One region of the Paenibacillus sp. NN59 genome, then DNA from elsewhere that is predicted to be linked to it. Evidence: riboswitches for the same ligand, from Rfam matches in the RefSeq annotation. Region 1 holds a riboswitch; the other holds the start of a gene.

Evidence for each region. Region 1 has a riboswitch for cobalamin ahead of nikB (nickel ABC transporter permease). Riboswitches for the same ligand answer to the same signal wherever they lie in the genome.
Region 2: it holds a riboswitch for cobalamin, as region 1 does, so the genes downstream of both, cobJ (precorrin-3B C(17)-methyltransferase) here and nikB (nickel ABC transporter permease) in region 1, are expected to answer to the same signal.

Annotation. Positions count from the first base shown of each region.
Region 1 is NZ_CP199678.1:282,390-290,390, reverse strand. It holds gene nikC (nickel transporter permease) at 1-724, opposite strand, end outside; gene nikB (nickel ABC transporter permease) at 725-1,663, opposite strand; cobalamin riboswitch at 1,847-2,041, opposite strand; gene ACT89M_RS01285 (AraC family transcriptional regulator) at 2,141-2,977, opposite strand; gene melA (alpha-glucosidase/alpha-galactosidase) at 3,204-4,502, shown strand; gene ACT89M_RS01275 (response regulator) at 4,592-5,293, opposite strand; gene ACT89M_RS01270 (DUF4118 domain-containing protein) at 5,294-6,910, opposite strand; gene ACT89M_RS01265 (histidine kinase) at 6,928-8,001, opposite strand, start outside.
Region 2 is NZ_CP199678.1:6,018,708-6,026,708, forward strand. It holds gene ACT89M_RS26210 (sirohydrochlorin chelatase) at 1-376, opposite strand, end outside; gene cobJ (precorrin-3B C(17)-methyltransferase) at 568-2,505, opposite strand; cobalamin riboswitch at 2,844-3,032, opposite strand; gene ACT89M_RS26220 (uroporphyrinogen-III synthase) at 3,260-4,090, opposite strand; gene ACT89M_RS26225 (GerAB/ArcD/ProY family transporter) at 4,221-5,501, opposite strand; gene ACT89M_RS26230 (hypothetical protein) at 5,558-5,779, opposite strand; gene ACT89M_RS26235 (Ger(x)C family spore germination protein) at 5,772-6,971, opposite strand; gene ACT89M_RS26240 (spore germination protein) at 6,976-8,001, opposite strand, start outside.

The sequences.
Region 1 (8,001 bases):
CTGTCTGCAGATATCTTCTGCCTTCATTCAACATCGCTCCCCACTCGGGATCAGGCGGCTGTGCACCAAGTCCGAGAAAGGACAGACCCGAAATCGACAACATCATGCCGCCTACGTCCATCATCGCCATGACGATCAAGGGTGGCAACATATTCGGCAGAATCGTTCTGCTAATGATCTGGATTTTACGCGCACCGCTGAACGCGGCGGCAGTGACGAACTCTTTTTGCTGAAGAGAAATGACCAGGCTTCGGGCCATCCGTGCATACTTTGCCCACCAGACAACTGACAGTGCGACCACCGTGTTAAATAACCCCGGCCCTAACATGCCTACTACGGCAATAGCAAAAATCAAACCCGGAAATGCCATCAACGTATCGCACAGCCGCATCAGCAGCGTATCCACCAGCCCTCGCAGAAAACCTGCGACGACACCAACCGCTACGCCTAAGCCGAAAACAATACCGATCATCATAAATGTAAGCAACAGAGAGGTGCGTGCTCCATATAAAAGTCGGGATAGGACACATCGCCCAAGCTGATCCGTACCGAGTGGATATTCGGGGCTGGATGGCTGCAACACTTTCGCAAAATTCGTAGCAAGTGGATCGTGAGGCGCCAGAAGCGGCGCAATCAGAGCCAGAACGATCCAGCCTGTGGTCAGGGATAGCAAGAAAATAAATAGACGACGTTGTGTCAGATATGCTCGAATCTTCATCACCATCTACACATCCACATCCAGTTGAATGCGCGGATCGCGAAGATGTGTCCAGAGATCCACGATCAGATTCAGGGTGACATAGATGACTGCCATCCAGATTACATAACCCTGTATCAGGGGGTAATCGCGGGTGAAAATGGCATCCACCGCCATCTGTCCTACTCCCGGCCATACGAATAAACTCTCCACAATTGCTGCTCCGCCAAGTAGTGCTCCTGTTGTCATGCCTAGCAAGGTCACAATTGGCAACAGTGAATTGGGCAAAATATGTCGCCAAATAATCATTGATTCCTTCACACCTCTTGCTCTTGCACCCACTACGTAATTCTGGCTTGTCTCCTCCAGCATGACTGCACGAATCTGCCGGCTGTATTGGGCGATCAATGGAATCGCGAGTGTCGCAGCAGGCAGGATCAGGCTGTTCCAGCCGGAACTACCCATGACCGGCAGCAGCTTCAGCTGCACACCAAATACCAGCATCAGCAACATCCCCAGCCAGAAGCTCGGCATGGATAGACCGGCAAACGAAAACAGGCGAATCACATAATCCAGCCCTTGATTCCGGCGTACAGCCGAAAGAACTCCGAGCGGAAAGGAAATCAAAATCACCAGAAGCATTGCGCTCCCGGTTAACTTGAGCGTTGCTGGAAGGCGGGCCATTAACACATCCAGCACCGGACGGTCATATTTATACGACGTACCAAAGTCTCCAGTGACTACTTGTCCCAGCCATGTGCCATACCGAACCAGAAATGGCTTGTCCAGCCCAAGCTCTGACCTCACCTGTCTGACCAGTTCATCCGAAGGTGTGACTCCGGTAGACATCAGCATCAGTCTGGCGGGATCCCCAGGAGACAGATACGTTAATAGAAATGTCAGGAAGGTGATTCCAAACAGAACGGCGACCAGTTGTAATAACCGTTTAACGATATATCTGCCCAATAATAAAACGCCCTTCCCGGTTTAATGCGCGTGTACGCCTTCATTTTCATTCCATTCAATACAAGCCAATTCAAGCCAAAAAAGCGCCCTTTTCCGTTTCACGGGATAAGGACGCCTTAAATAAACAGATTTTCAGAAAAAATCATGCTCTTTAAACACCTTCCTATCTCCCGTAGGGTACTGCTGTGTTTGTCCAACCTGGCAGGTCTCCTGGCTCCAGTATCATTGCCATAACAGCTCCTTCCCGGTCTTCGTAAGACCAGTGGATATGCTGCCTGACTCCTCTGTTACAGTGGCGGGACCGCGCCGGCATCACACCGGACTTCCCTTTTAAGCTTCTACCCCAGCGGGTAGAGCACCAAGTTCCACGTATTCAATTCACTAAAAGTTGGTATCTGTTACACTTCTGTATCAGTATAGCGGCATACGGAATAATGTTCAAAACTTTTCTTTCAAAATTTAAAATCATGATTGCGGCTAATCTCGCACTCGCGAGCCCTTGGGCGACACCCCCGTCACACGTTTGAACATTTTGGAAAAAAGCAGCGGGTCGGTGTATCCAACGGAGTGGGCTACTTCACTCACAGACAGCATCGGGTTACGAAGCAACTCCGCTGCACGATTCATGCGATACTCCAGGAAAAAGGCTTGCAGCGACTTGCCATATCGCTCTTTGAACAATCCCGATAAATACGTTCGATCCAGTCCTACCGCCTGTGCGATATCCAGAATAGAAGTACGCTGGCTATACCGGTTCTCCATAAACTGCACAGCCTGCCGAATATAAGTCTCTTTCGTCGAAAGGAGCGTGTTTTCTTCTTCTTTGATCGGTGAGGATGCGATTAATGCCGCCATAAGTCGGTATAACAGACTTTGATGTAACACATCCCCTCCTGCAACGGAGCTCGTTCCGGCCTGAAGCATCTCGTCATACAGCGCTGCCATCATATTCTTATCATGAGCAGTAAATACCGGGTGCTCCTCGCTTAACTGTGCACGTTGCATAAAAGCCTTCGCCTGTACACCTCTGAAGCCAAACCATGAATATGTCCAAGGCTCCTCAGCATCGGCTTCATAATGAATGACCGTGTCGGGTAAAATGAGAAATCCTTGGCCCTCGCCCAGAGGATATTCCCGATCTCCCATATATACCGTACCATAACCCTCATGTACGTAATGCACGATATAGGAATCACGCACCCCCGGCCCCCAATAGTGGGCAGGATCACATGCCTCCCATCCATAAAATAACAAGACCAGTTCCATCTGCGTCCAGCCGGCAGAGACCACATTCATTTCCACTTTCCGACTCATGTTTCCCCTCCTTTCGACGATGAGGTTAAAGATATCTTAATATGAGCTCACATATTCCATTACCAGTGCACACAACAAATTATAACAGGTAGAAGAGAGGAAATCTTGCTGAAAACGAAAACAAAAATGGGATTATGCCATATTTGAGAGGGTTTGAGCCATAGTGATATGAGCCTGTTCGGCCTATAGTTGGGGTACAACATTTTTCGGGAAGGATGAAGTTGAAATGAACAAAATTACGTTTCTCGGTGCAGGCAGCACCGTTTTTGTCAAAAATGTATTGGGTGATGTGATGATGACGGAGGCCTTGCAGGACTTTGAACTGGCCTTGTTTGATATTGATGCTGAACGTCTAAGTGACTCGGAGCGTTTGTTAAAAAGTTTGGCTCAGTCGCTGGGAAGCCGCTGTTCCGTTAAAACATACCATGATCGCAAGGAAGCGCTCCGCGGAGCTAAATATGTCATCAATGCCATTCAGGTGGGCGGATATGACCCGTGTACGATTACCGATTTTGAGATTCCGAAGAAATACGGCCTGCGTCAAACGATTGCCGATACGCTCGGCATTGGCGGAATCTTCCGTAACTTGCGTACCATTCCGGTGATGCTGGACTTCGCCAAGGATATGCAGGAAGTATGCCCGGATGCCTGGTTCCTGAACTACACGAACCCGATGGCTGTACTCACTAATGTCATGAACGTACATGGCGGAATTAAAACGATCGGTCTGTGTCACAGTGTACAAGTCTGCGTACCTCATCTGTTCGATACGCTGGGGATTGACCAGACGGGGGTCGTTGCCAAAATCGCCGGGATTAACCACATGGCATGGCTCCTGGAAGTAACAAAGGATGGTGTCGATCTATATCCTGAGATCAAACGTCTTGCGAGACAGAAACAGCAGGAGACACATGATGACATGGTACGTTATGAACTGATGCATCGCTTCGGTTATTATGTTACCGAGTCTTCTGAGCATAGTGCAGAATATCATCCGTATTTTATTAAACGCAACTACCCGGAATTGATCGAACGTTACAACATTCCACTCGACGAATATCCACGTCGCTGTGTAAACCAGATTGCAGAATGGAAGGAAATGCGGGAGAAGCTGTTTGCGAGTGAAAATATTCAGCATACCCGCAGTCATGAATATGCTTCGCATATCATGGAAGCGATGGAGACGGATCGCCCGTACAAAATTGGCGGTAACGTTATAAACAACGGGCTCATCACCAACCTGCCACGCGAAGCTTGTGTCGAGGTGCCTTGTCTGGTTGATGGTTCCGGCATCAGCCCGACGTATATTGGTGACCTGCCACCACAATTGGCAGCGCTGAACCGTACCAATATCAACACCCAATTGCTCACCATTGAAGCGGCTATGACTGGCAAAAAAGAGCATATCTATCACGCGGCTATGCTTGATCCGCATACGGCTGCTGAGCTGTCCATGGACGACATCGTGGCGATGTGCGACGATTTGATTGAAGCTCATGGCGACTGGCTGCCTAAATTCTCATAATAAAAACATCAAGACATACAAAAGTAGCACCGTGCCTTTCGAAATCGAAGGGGACGGTGCTTTTTTTCACTTATTTTCAGATTACTCCATTACTCCGCAGGCAGCAGAAAACGATATCCAATCCCTGGTTCCGTCTGAATATAGGAGGGCCGGGTGGGATCTTCCTTTAGCTTTTTACGCAAATGACCCACATAAACTCGCAAATAATGGCTGTCCGACTCATGATGATGCGCACCCCATACTTGCTGTAAAAGCTGGCGCTGGGTAATAATTTTGCCTGCATTCGAGGCAAGCACCTTCAGCATCTCATATTCGGTTGGCGTTAATTTGACCTGCTCTCCGTCCAGCTCAACCTGCCTGAGAGCCAGATCGATAACCAGTGAGCCAAATCGCAAAATGGGTTCATCCGTTGTTTTGGCCACATGCCGAAGCGCTACCCGAATTCGGGCAACCAGTTCGCCCATGCCAAACGGCTTCGTCACATAATCATCTGCACCTGCATCCAGTGCGGTAATCTTATCAGCCTCCTGATCTTTTGCTGTTAGCACAATAATTGGCACCTGTGACCATTCCCTTATTCGGTGAAGCACGTCCATGCCAGATATGCCTGGCAAACCTAGATCCAGAATGATCAAATCGGGATGCACCACACTTGCCTGCGTAATACCCTCCTCTCCGTTAGCACACTCATAATGATCATATTGGTGAGCCTGAAGAGTCACTTTTAGCAGTTTGCGAATCTGTGGTTCATCATCAATCACCAGAATGCGAGCCCCTAATGCGGCATTCATCTAATCTCCAACCTCTCCTTGCACTGTATAGGAAAATGGCATTTCATCCCTTCCTACAGGCAACTCTATACGTATTCTTGTTCCTCCATCCGGATTGCCCTCAGCTTGGATTGTACCTCCGTGAACCTGCACAATCCCTTTGCAGATGGCAAGCCCCAATCCAGTTCCCGTAATATGCTGCGTGGAGGGTGAGCGATAAAACTTATCAAACACGCGAGTGCGCTCCGCTTCCTCAATCCCAACACCCTGATCATCTACGATGAAGGTCACACAACTCTGTCTCGGTTCATTCTTTACCCTTATGATCACCATGCTCTCGTCGGGTGAATATTTGATTGCATTGCTGACGATGTTCACAAGTACCTGTTCCAACAACACTTCATCTCCGTCAAAAAAGGCCGGTTCTTCCGGCAGTTGTACCGTAACTTTGCGGTGAGGGCTGAATTCTCTGACTTTTGCCAAAACAACGCTAATCATATCTCCTACATCACACCATTTGCGATTAAGTTGTAGCATACCGCTCTCCAGCCGCACCATGCCAAGCAAGTTGGTTACGAGACGATTCATACGCAACGCGCCGTCACGGATGTTGCCAGTCAATTCCAGGCGATCCTCGGGTGTAAAAAGACTGTCATTCTCCATCAGCCCTGTGGCTGAACCGATAATGGCAGTTAACGGCGTACGTAGCTCATGGGATACCGAATCCAGCAGCGCAGTTCGGATGCGCTCTGATTCAGCGGTAACTTGAGCAAGGCGCGCTTCCTCAGCCAGCTTCACCCGGGCGATTGCACCTGCCGCAAGACTGCCGCAGGCTTCCAGCAGCTGGCCCTGTTCCTGTTGCTTTTCCGGCTCACTAGTAGTCATGTACACGGCAAGTACACCGTGAATGTGACTCTCTGTTCGTAGCGGAACATACAACCCCGCCGATTCACCAAGCTTTGGTGTACCTTTGCCTGCGATCTGCCCCTGTTTATAGACCCAATCGGCAATAGCCAGCTCCGAAGGATGGCTTCCCCAGGCACTCTTCTCTGTCCCGATCTCAGACGCAGGTCTCTGTTTTACCCAAAGCTTCAGTTCATCCTGCTGATCCGGCAGATATATGGCGGCTGGACTTCCGAGCATTAGGGATATCTGGCTCGTCATGTTATCCAACAAGGTATCCAGATTAGTAATTGCAGTGATCTGTCGACTAAGATCATACAGGGCATTCGTTGTGGCTTCACGAGATTTAACCCGATCCAGCTGTTGCCGTAAACGTCCGGCGAGACTTGCTGTCATGACAGCGACAGCCAAATACACCCCAAACGAAATCAGATATCGCAAATCCTCTATCGTAAAACTGAGATAAGGTGGAACAAAAAAGAAATCAAACATGACAACACTAAGGGTCGCTGCATATACCGCTGGCCCCATTCCCCAATATACAGCACTGATCAGTATGGGAAACAGGTACACCAAAGCAACATTGACCAGATCATCACTCATCCCGATGATATGAAGCAGTACGGTTAACAGAATGATGGCAAGTGTTACCCATATATAGGTGGGAACCCTTTTCCAACGGGAGATTCCCTGTAAGCTTTCCTGATCTTTGCCCTCTTCCATATGCTCAGACAAATTCAATTCCACCCGCTTTAATTATAATCATCATCCGCTACGATCAGCACATCGCGATGTCTCGACAGACGAACAAGCTGCTTCACCACCGAGCCTGAGCCGCGATGGCCATTCAGCCACCATACTCGTTTCGCCTGCCCCACCACCAGTTGTGTTGCCTTCGCTTCCGTGGCCTTTGCATCCAAAATACCTGGTACCTCCCGCAACTTTGCACTTTGATGGACATGAAAATGCCCCCCTAGCCGCACAGTGAGCCGCTCCAAACCTGCGAGGTGCTCCTTCACTTCGGGAGTCATTACCATGCCTGTGCCGATGTGTACATGATGGACATGCCAGGATGCCTTCAGCCGATAAGCCATGCGAAAACCTCTGCGAATTAACCGCTCGGCGTGACGGTCGCTGCTGACACACACAAAAACCGACTCCTCACGGCGCCATGGGCCCCGTAGTGTTCGCGCCGCTCGCTGCGATTCCAGCCGCTCATCCACATCGTCTGCAAGTTCGCGTAGAGCCAGTTCACGCAATGCGATCAGATTACCCATTTTAAAAAAATTCGCAAGCGCCTGCTCCACCTTGGCAGTTGCATAGATTTTACCCTCTCGCATGCGCTGCCGCAAGGCCTCGGGAGCGACATCAATCAGTTGCACCTCGTCTGCCAATTGAATGATCCGATCAGGTACCGTTTCTCGCACCCGAACACCGGTAATATGCTCAACGGCATCATTCAAGCTTTCAAGATGCTGTACGTTCACGGTTGTAATGACGGATATGCCTGCGTCCAGCAGCCTTAGCACATCCTCGTAACGCTTTTGCCGAGCATTTCCAGGCACGTTGGTATGCGCGAGCTCATCCACAAGCACCACTTCGGGATGCAATCGTAATATCGCTTCTGTATCCATTTCCTCTAAGCATGTGCTTTGATACACACGCTGCGCTCGCGGGATGATGGACAAAGAGCCGATTTGTTCCACCGTGTCCGCTCGTCCATGGGTTTCCAGCAAACCGATTTGCACATGGATGCCTTTGCGCAACAGATCATTGCCTTCCCTCAGCATCATGTAGGTTTTGCCCACCCCTGGAGCAGCTCCAAT
Region 2 (8,001 bases), 850 kb from region 1:
CGATGCGTACAGGCTGCGCCTCTTGCAGACGAGTTTGCATAATTTGCACGACTTTTTCATGCACACCAATCGGACGTCCATAGATAAACTGCACTTGCGGATAACGCGCTTTGGCACGATCAATCGCATTCGGAATATCAATCTTGGCATGACCCGCTGCAAATAAAATAATCGGTACGAGTACGACGCGGGTCGCGCCTCGATCTACACAAGCGGTAACTCCATCCGCAATACTCGGTCTGGTTAATTCCAGAAAACAGGTTTCGACCAGTGTGTCCTCCGGTGCTTGCTCAGCGACTTCACGTGCAAACTCCTTTAACTCGCGGTTCCCCTCGGGATCACGGCTCCCGTGTCCCACCAACAAAATTGCATCCATCTTCGTATTTCCTCCTCTGTCCGATCCACAGATCAGATTTCTCATATTCGTAAGGCTCTCCTCTCGGTTCCAAGGAAGAAAGGTTTGATCTATTTCTATTTCTAGTTCTGTATTGATTCAGCTGTACATGTTGTATCTATCTCAATCAGCTGGGTTTCAGCCGAATTGTATTTAGATTATCGTTTCGTGTTTTAGTCACCGCATACCGGATTCACTTCAACAGTGACTGGCGCATCCACATGACGGAAGCCTTGAATGACTCCTACACGTTTGAAAAACTTGTGGAAACGTTCGTTCGGATGACCTTTTTCCTTGTACTCCGCGACAATGCGTTCCACAATGCCACCGATCTGATCACCCGGAATGCCCTCTGCTACAGGCTGAGCCGGATGTGCATTGCGGCCGAACTTTTTACCGCCAAGGAACAGATCGTAACCGCCTTTGCGATAAACGATGCCGATATCCTCCAGCACTGCCCCGTAACAAGCCATACCGCAACCGTTTAACGCTACGCTCGTTTCCTTCGGAGCAGACAATCCACCGATCACGTCCTGCAAATGGTTAGCCATCGGCACTGCGTCGTCCTTCTCCAGGTTGCAGAAGTCACAGGCTTTGACTTTGATCACATCCCCAATCGGCACTACGATAAAGTTCGCTGCGCGTAGCTCGTCTACCAGCGCGTCCGGCTCAAACGTCGGCACTCTCAGAATAATCTGGTGCTCCGGCGTATACTCAAGTTCGCCATCCTCACTCGCGCACTGCGCCAGCAGGGCCATCTGAGCGGCGGTGAACTTTTTGTTGCCCACGCCAGGCGACACGCCGATCTCAAAGAGCGGCGCCTTGCGCCCGGGCACGGGCACAGCAGCGGCTGCGCCAAGCACCGCTGCGCTGCTTGCGTCCTGCGCGCCTGCGGCTGCCGGGCCTGACGCCGTAGCGTCCAGCCAGCGGCTTGCCGCTTCGCCGGCGAGCGCACCGCCTGCCGCGAGCCGCGTCAGCGCCTCGGCGGCAAGCTCGGCTGCGCCGGCGCGTGGCGCCGCAACGGCAGCGCGCGGTGCGGCCTCTGCCGCCGCGGACGCGGGCCGCTCTGCGGTAAGCACGGCGGTGCCAGCACCGCTCGCCGGGCTTACCGCAGGCGGGGTGGCCGCCCATGCGCTTGCGGGCGGCTGCCCTTGCGGAGCCGTGCCCGCTCCGGCGCTGGCGCCGCGCAGGGCTGGCTCCGCCGGTGGGGCGGCCTGCGCATCGCGGGCCGTGCCATTGCCCGCTGCCTCGCCGGAGGCGGCAGCGCGGGCTTCCCGTGCGCCGAGCGACCATGGCTCGGCTTCGGTGCGTAGCCGCTCGTGAGGTCTGAGCGGCTGTTCCGCGGAGTTCAGCGTATATTTCCGCTGATATCCGCGCGGGGTGACCATGAGTCCTTCGTACATCATGGTCGAGGAATTGCCGATAATCACGGTCGTTAACATACCGATATCGTAATTCAGCATATCTTCCAGCGTGGTCATGACCACGTCTTGGCGTTCCCGGTACGCACTCTTGACCAGGCCAACCGGTGTCTTCGGATCACGGTAACGCAGCAACATCTCCTGCGTCTCTACAATCTGGCGTGTACGCCGTCCACTGCGTGGATTATACAAAGCAATGACAAAATCAGCCGCCGCTGCCGCTTCAACCCGGCGAATGATCGTTTCCCAAGGTGTCAGATGGTCGCTGAGGCTGATCGTACACGCGTCATGCATAACCGGCGCACCAAGCAAGGACGCACACGATTGAATAGCGGACACGCCAGGAATAACCTCGACAGCTACGCCTGTATCTGGCTTCCAGCCTTGCTCGATCAGCACCTCATATACAAGCCCCGCCATACCGTATACCCCGGCATCCCCACTGGAGATTACGGCAACAATGTGGCCTGCTTCCGCTTGTCTTACCGCTTCCTGTGCCCGACTGACTTCCTCTGTCATGCCTGTACGCACAATGGCTTGTCCATTCAACAAAGGCCGGATCAGATCCACATAGGTGTTATATCCAATGATGACCTCGCTTTCCTGCAATGCATCCAGCGCCCGTTTCGTTATGTGCTCCATCGCACCTGGACCGAAACCGATGATCAGCAACTTGCCTTGCTTTTGCATCCCGTTTTCCCCCTCACTCCACTTGTCATACGATTAATGCCCCAACCTTGTTTATCCCAAAAGTTCCCCGATACAGATGTGTCTCTCTCGTTTATAGCCCTGTAAAACATCATTTCTTCTGCTCAACTCGGCAACTTCGTTCCTGTCCGAAAAAACAAAAAAATCCCATCCTAATCACGGATGAGATACGCATGTACTTACACTCAGGAAACCTGGCCTGTATTATTCCATAATAAGGAATTACAAGCAGCCAGAATAGCCCATATAGAGCCTCACAAGACAAACCACGGTTTGTCCCTTTCCCGAACTTATCGTACACCACTCCTTTCCGCGAAGGGTTTGGTGACACATGCAAGGTAGGTCTCCTGGCTCTGGATCATTAGCGTTCTTTCCTGTCTTCCCCGGTATACCGAGTGACTTTCATGGAAAACGCTTTACCATTACAGTGGCGGGACCGCTCGGGACTTGCACCCGATTCCCTGTTACCTCTTGCTTTATGCAAGAGCACCTTGCTGCTTTCATATTGTCTTCATCATACCATCGGTCAGGAAATAATGTCCACGCTTCTCAAGATTGTCCTAAACATTAATTTTGGATAAAAATGAAAAAAAGGTCCCGATCCGATAACGGATCAGAACCTTTATATATCCATCCATATAACTGATGTGATTCCTTCTAAACTTAATACCTCTGTATACGAATTGCGTCTGCTATTCTTCATACAGCTACTCTTGCCCTGTGAATGCTCTCTTTATTAATCTTCCCGGACACCCACCGGATTCGCGGCAAAATAACGTCCCAGTTCAACGATGAGCGCTCCCATCTTCTCTTCGTCTGGTACAACCAGCGCTTCAATACCTTCCTCACGCATCGCATTCGCCGTAACTTTACCAACAGAGGCTGGGACTACCCCTTCTTTGAAGGCTGTCAGCATCTCCTCCAGCTTACCTTGAGATGTCGCATATTCCGTCAAAAACCGAACCTGCGGCCCACTTGTAAAGGCCACTGCATCTAACTTATGCTGAATTACTTCGTTCAGCAGTTGCTCCAGCTCTGTCTCTTCTGGCGGTACGTGACGATACGGCAATACCTGCCGCACAACAGCTTCTTGTTCTTCTAACCATCGAACCAGCTTGGGAGCCGTTTCCCCATGCAGCTGTAACATCACCTTTTTGCCTGTAAGATCATGCGAGCCAAATTCACGAATCAGTCCGTCTGTACTGCCGTCATCATCTCGTACCAGAGGTGTTAGCTTCAGCTTTTTTAACGCATTTACCGTTTTGTACCCTCGGGCTGCAATACACGATTCAGCCAAGACATTCCGAAGTTGTCCGGCTACATCCATGTCCTCAGCCATGTCGAACAAAGCATCCAGTCCCATGCCCGTCGTGAACACTGCCCAATCCGGCGGATCAGAAATCCAGGAGACCAGTCCGTCCCGAATGTTACGATCATCCAGAAACACCGTGCCTTGTGCTGGACGCACAAGCGGGATTCCGCCCATTTTCTCTACCAATAGAGACATCTCTTTGGACTTTCTCGGTCCGGTTAATGCCACACGTACCCCTGCCAAATGTTGAGCCATTCATGTTCCCCCCGTTATTAAGCCGAAAGTTCGTCAATCTGACTACAGTATACAGGGTACTTCTGCGGAGGGAAACCATGCTTGCTTGCTTTCCAGGCTCTCAAGCTATAACAATTTTTTATGATTTTCATCAGGAAGGCTGCAGATTACCGCCGCCATGTGATGGTTTACCTTTTTTCTCTATAGACTTTTCCGCTGACTTATCACCAGATTTCTCTTCTGACTTGCCTTCCGTATTCCCTTCAGAATAATCTGATTCATCAGATGCCTGCTCCTGCTTCTGTTCACCTTCCTGCTGTTTGCCTCTCGAGGCCCTCTCTCCCGATTCAGAGTTCGGTGCATGCCCAGCCTCCTTTTTGCGCGGACGAAGAAATAGAAAGAATACGATTGGAAACAGCACCTCAAATACAATGGCAACCCATGTCCATTCCCGTGTAAATCGATTCAGTTGGATCGCATTGCGGAAAAACCAGAACGCACATACAAAACCCAGCAACGCAATGGGTCCGGTCAGTACTTTACCAGACACTTTGGGAATCATGCGTTTCAATCCCCAGCACACTAAATACAGGTCAAACGCAATCTTGGTAATAATACAAGGCAAAGTTGCTGCCGCAAGCGCCAGATCGAATCGATCTAGAAAGTCACTAATCTGCAGCTGTCTTGCCAGCTCATACGATGGATATACAAGTCTTGAAGCAATGGGTACACCGATGGAGGTGATCGTTTCTATTACAATAAGCATCATAAGCAGTCCCGTGACGACGTTGCCTGTAACGATGGACTTTACTCGAAAATCACTTCCCCTTACGATAAAGGGCAGAAAAATCATCTCTCCATAAAACGAAAAGAGATACCAGCTCCCCCTGCCCACACCCGCCAGGTCAACATCGAAATAGGGCTTCAGGTTATCCATATTGATCTGCTGAATTAGCATAAACGGCACAATGATGGAGTTTAACAAAAAAAGCGCTACATATAACTCCACCATGCCAATCAGGGAGCCTAATCCTCCCCGCACGATAAATATAGCCATGACAAGCAGAGAGAGCACGATAATCGAGATTGGAGTTGTTTCCAGCAATGTGATACTCACATAATCCCCCGTTAGCCGGATATCTCTCGCAAATACAAAGAAGAAAAACGCGATGTACATCAATCCGGCTAATCTTCCCAGAAAGGGAAATCGTGTCACTAACGATTCAAACAGATCCTTGTCCGGAAAACGCCGCTGGACACGGCTGAGCACCCACATCGATGTAAACATAATCAGAACAACGGGTATGTAACAAAGATAGGCGTGCTGTTCTGCATAATAAATGGCTTGTGCATGAGGTTGTAGCAGTGTCCCCGTAATACTAAGCAGCATGAGCATCAAGATCATTTGCCTGTGCGTTACCTTCTGAATCATCCTGCCCCTCCTTCCGTACCTGTTTCTTGCATATCAAGATTACATATGCCACATCCTCAAGGCATTGGTAGCAGACGTTGAATAATATGACTCATCCATACCGATAGGAATACGGTTTTGTTCAGCGCCGTAACGTAGAACCAGAGGCCTGTTCCAAGCGCAATGATTCCATAAGACAGCCAGCGATTAATGGGGGCCGCTTGTTTCAGATGCCTGAAATCCATAATCAGCACCCCGATTACCATTGCCAGATAGGTAAACAGCAGCGGTTTAATCATGTATGATGTCCTCCTCTACGACTCCAATCGGTTTATTGACAACACCGACATTCTCAATAATGACATGCGGGTCCACAGTTACTTGAACCTCCGGATAGAGAAACTCCCAACGATCTTTAATCTTGTCCCATTCCTTGGGTAACTGCCTATGGATGGAACGGCCGATGCCGATAATGTCCGCTTTGAATTTCTTCTGAACCAGCCTTACACCTTCCTCAATATCCTCTTTGATCTTCCGGTGTACGGCTTCATTCAAATTTAAAATTTCCTTCTCGCGCCTGTCACCATAATCCGATTCATTGTCCACAAGCACTCCCTTGGCATACATCTGAATGGTCACACTCACTTTGCCATTCACAATCTTGGGATGAAGGGAGGAATTGTTCTCGTTTAACTTGATAAACATATCTCCTTTGCCGCGCGGAGCTTTAATCATGACCTCGGGTTCATTAGCTTCACCCATGGCAAGAATTAATGCATCAGCAGGGGCCTTGTCCATCATGCCCACCAACTTGTCTTTTTTGAAAATAGCCAAGCCGTCCAGTTTGATATTGGTCACAGCACCTTTCCAACCCTCAGGTACACTGTCCGAAACGGATGCGATCGGCAGAAAAGGATCAACCCCTTCGTCTAGAATGGAGTCTATAAACGTTTTAAGGGATCTTGGATTCCTCATATTAAGAAAACATAGTTCTCGTACCATCTCCGAAGGGAACTTCTCAATCGGCGCATCCGTGTCCATGACCTTGTGTGCCTCACCTCTGGTGACAACAGGAAGTGCCGATAACCGATTTAGGGGATATCGGGTGAACAGATCTAGCATCGGGGCAACACCGTCACGTGCCAGTTCTTCCCCAATAAGGATGGTACGGCGATGTGCATAATAAATACGGCGAGAGAGTGACTTCTGACCCTTAAGCGTAGTCCCGCGTAAAGTTCGATCCGTGTTGGAGAGGATAAACCATGGCTTGTCACCATTTGTACCGCCCCCGCCCCCTTCACTTCCCGAGGCTCCAGACTGTCCAGGAAGGGCAATCTGCAGACTGGATCGGTATTCATCACCTTCTTTATCAGCAGCAATACCGATGACAAAGGCGACATCATTAATCTCTTCGCGATCCCAGCAACCTGTAAGCAGAGATGTACACAAAATCAACGAAATGACAGCTCTATATTTGGTAAGAAACCGCATGGGATCACCATCCTTCCTCTGCTTCTGGCGAACCATTAATATCTCTAGCCATACGTTTGCGATCCCGGTGCACGGTCGAAGGACGATTGATCATTTTCCACCAAGGCACCCGGACCAAAATATCTTTGGTATCCTTCTTATGGTATGGACTCACCCCTGACAGATAAGGTACACCAAAAGAAGTCATCTGTGTCAGATGTACAGAAATCAGCACTAGACCAATCACGATGCCGTATAATCCCAGCATGCCTGCCAGAAGCATGATCGGAAACCGTAACAGCCTTACGGTAATGGCAAAGTTAAAGCGCGGAATCGTGAAGGATGCAATCCCCGTCATCGATACGATAATAACCATTGGGGCAGAGACGATACCCGCCTGCACGGCAGCTTGACCAATCACAAGGGCACCGAGGATACTGACCGCTTGTCCCACCGTTTTAGGTAACCTGACCCCTGCTTCCCGCAGCGCTTCAAAAGATAATTCCATAATGAGCGCTTCAATGAGTGCCGGGAAAGGGATGGCTTCGCGAGCACCGGCAATACTGAGAATCAATGTGGTTGGAAGCATGTCCTGATGAAAGGTCGTAATAGCGATATACAATGCTGGCAGGAACAAAGCAATAAACACAAACAAAAAGCGGATCCAACGAATCAAATTGGTAATGAAGAACCGCTCATAATAATCCTCACTAGCCTGTAACATCTGCCACATCGTCACGGGTGCAATCAATGCAAACGGTGTTCCGTCCACCATAATGGAAAACCGACCTTCCAGCAGATTCGCGGCAACTGTATCCGGGCGCTCCGAATAGTGCATCTGTGGAAACGGGGAATTCGGGTTATCCTCGATAAGTTCCTCGATATAACCGCTCTCCAGAATACCGTCGATTTCAATCTTCTCCAGACGTTTTTTGACATCCTGAATTAATTGGGGATCGGCGACTCCCTCCAGATAGACGAGAACAACATCGGTTTTAGTATCGGAGCCCAGTGTCATACTCACCATTTTGAGTGCAGGTGTCTTCAGCTT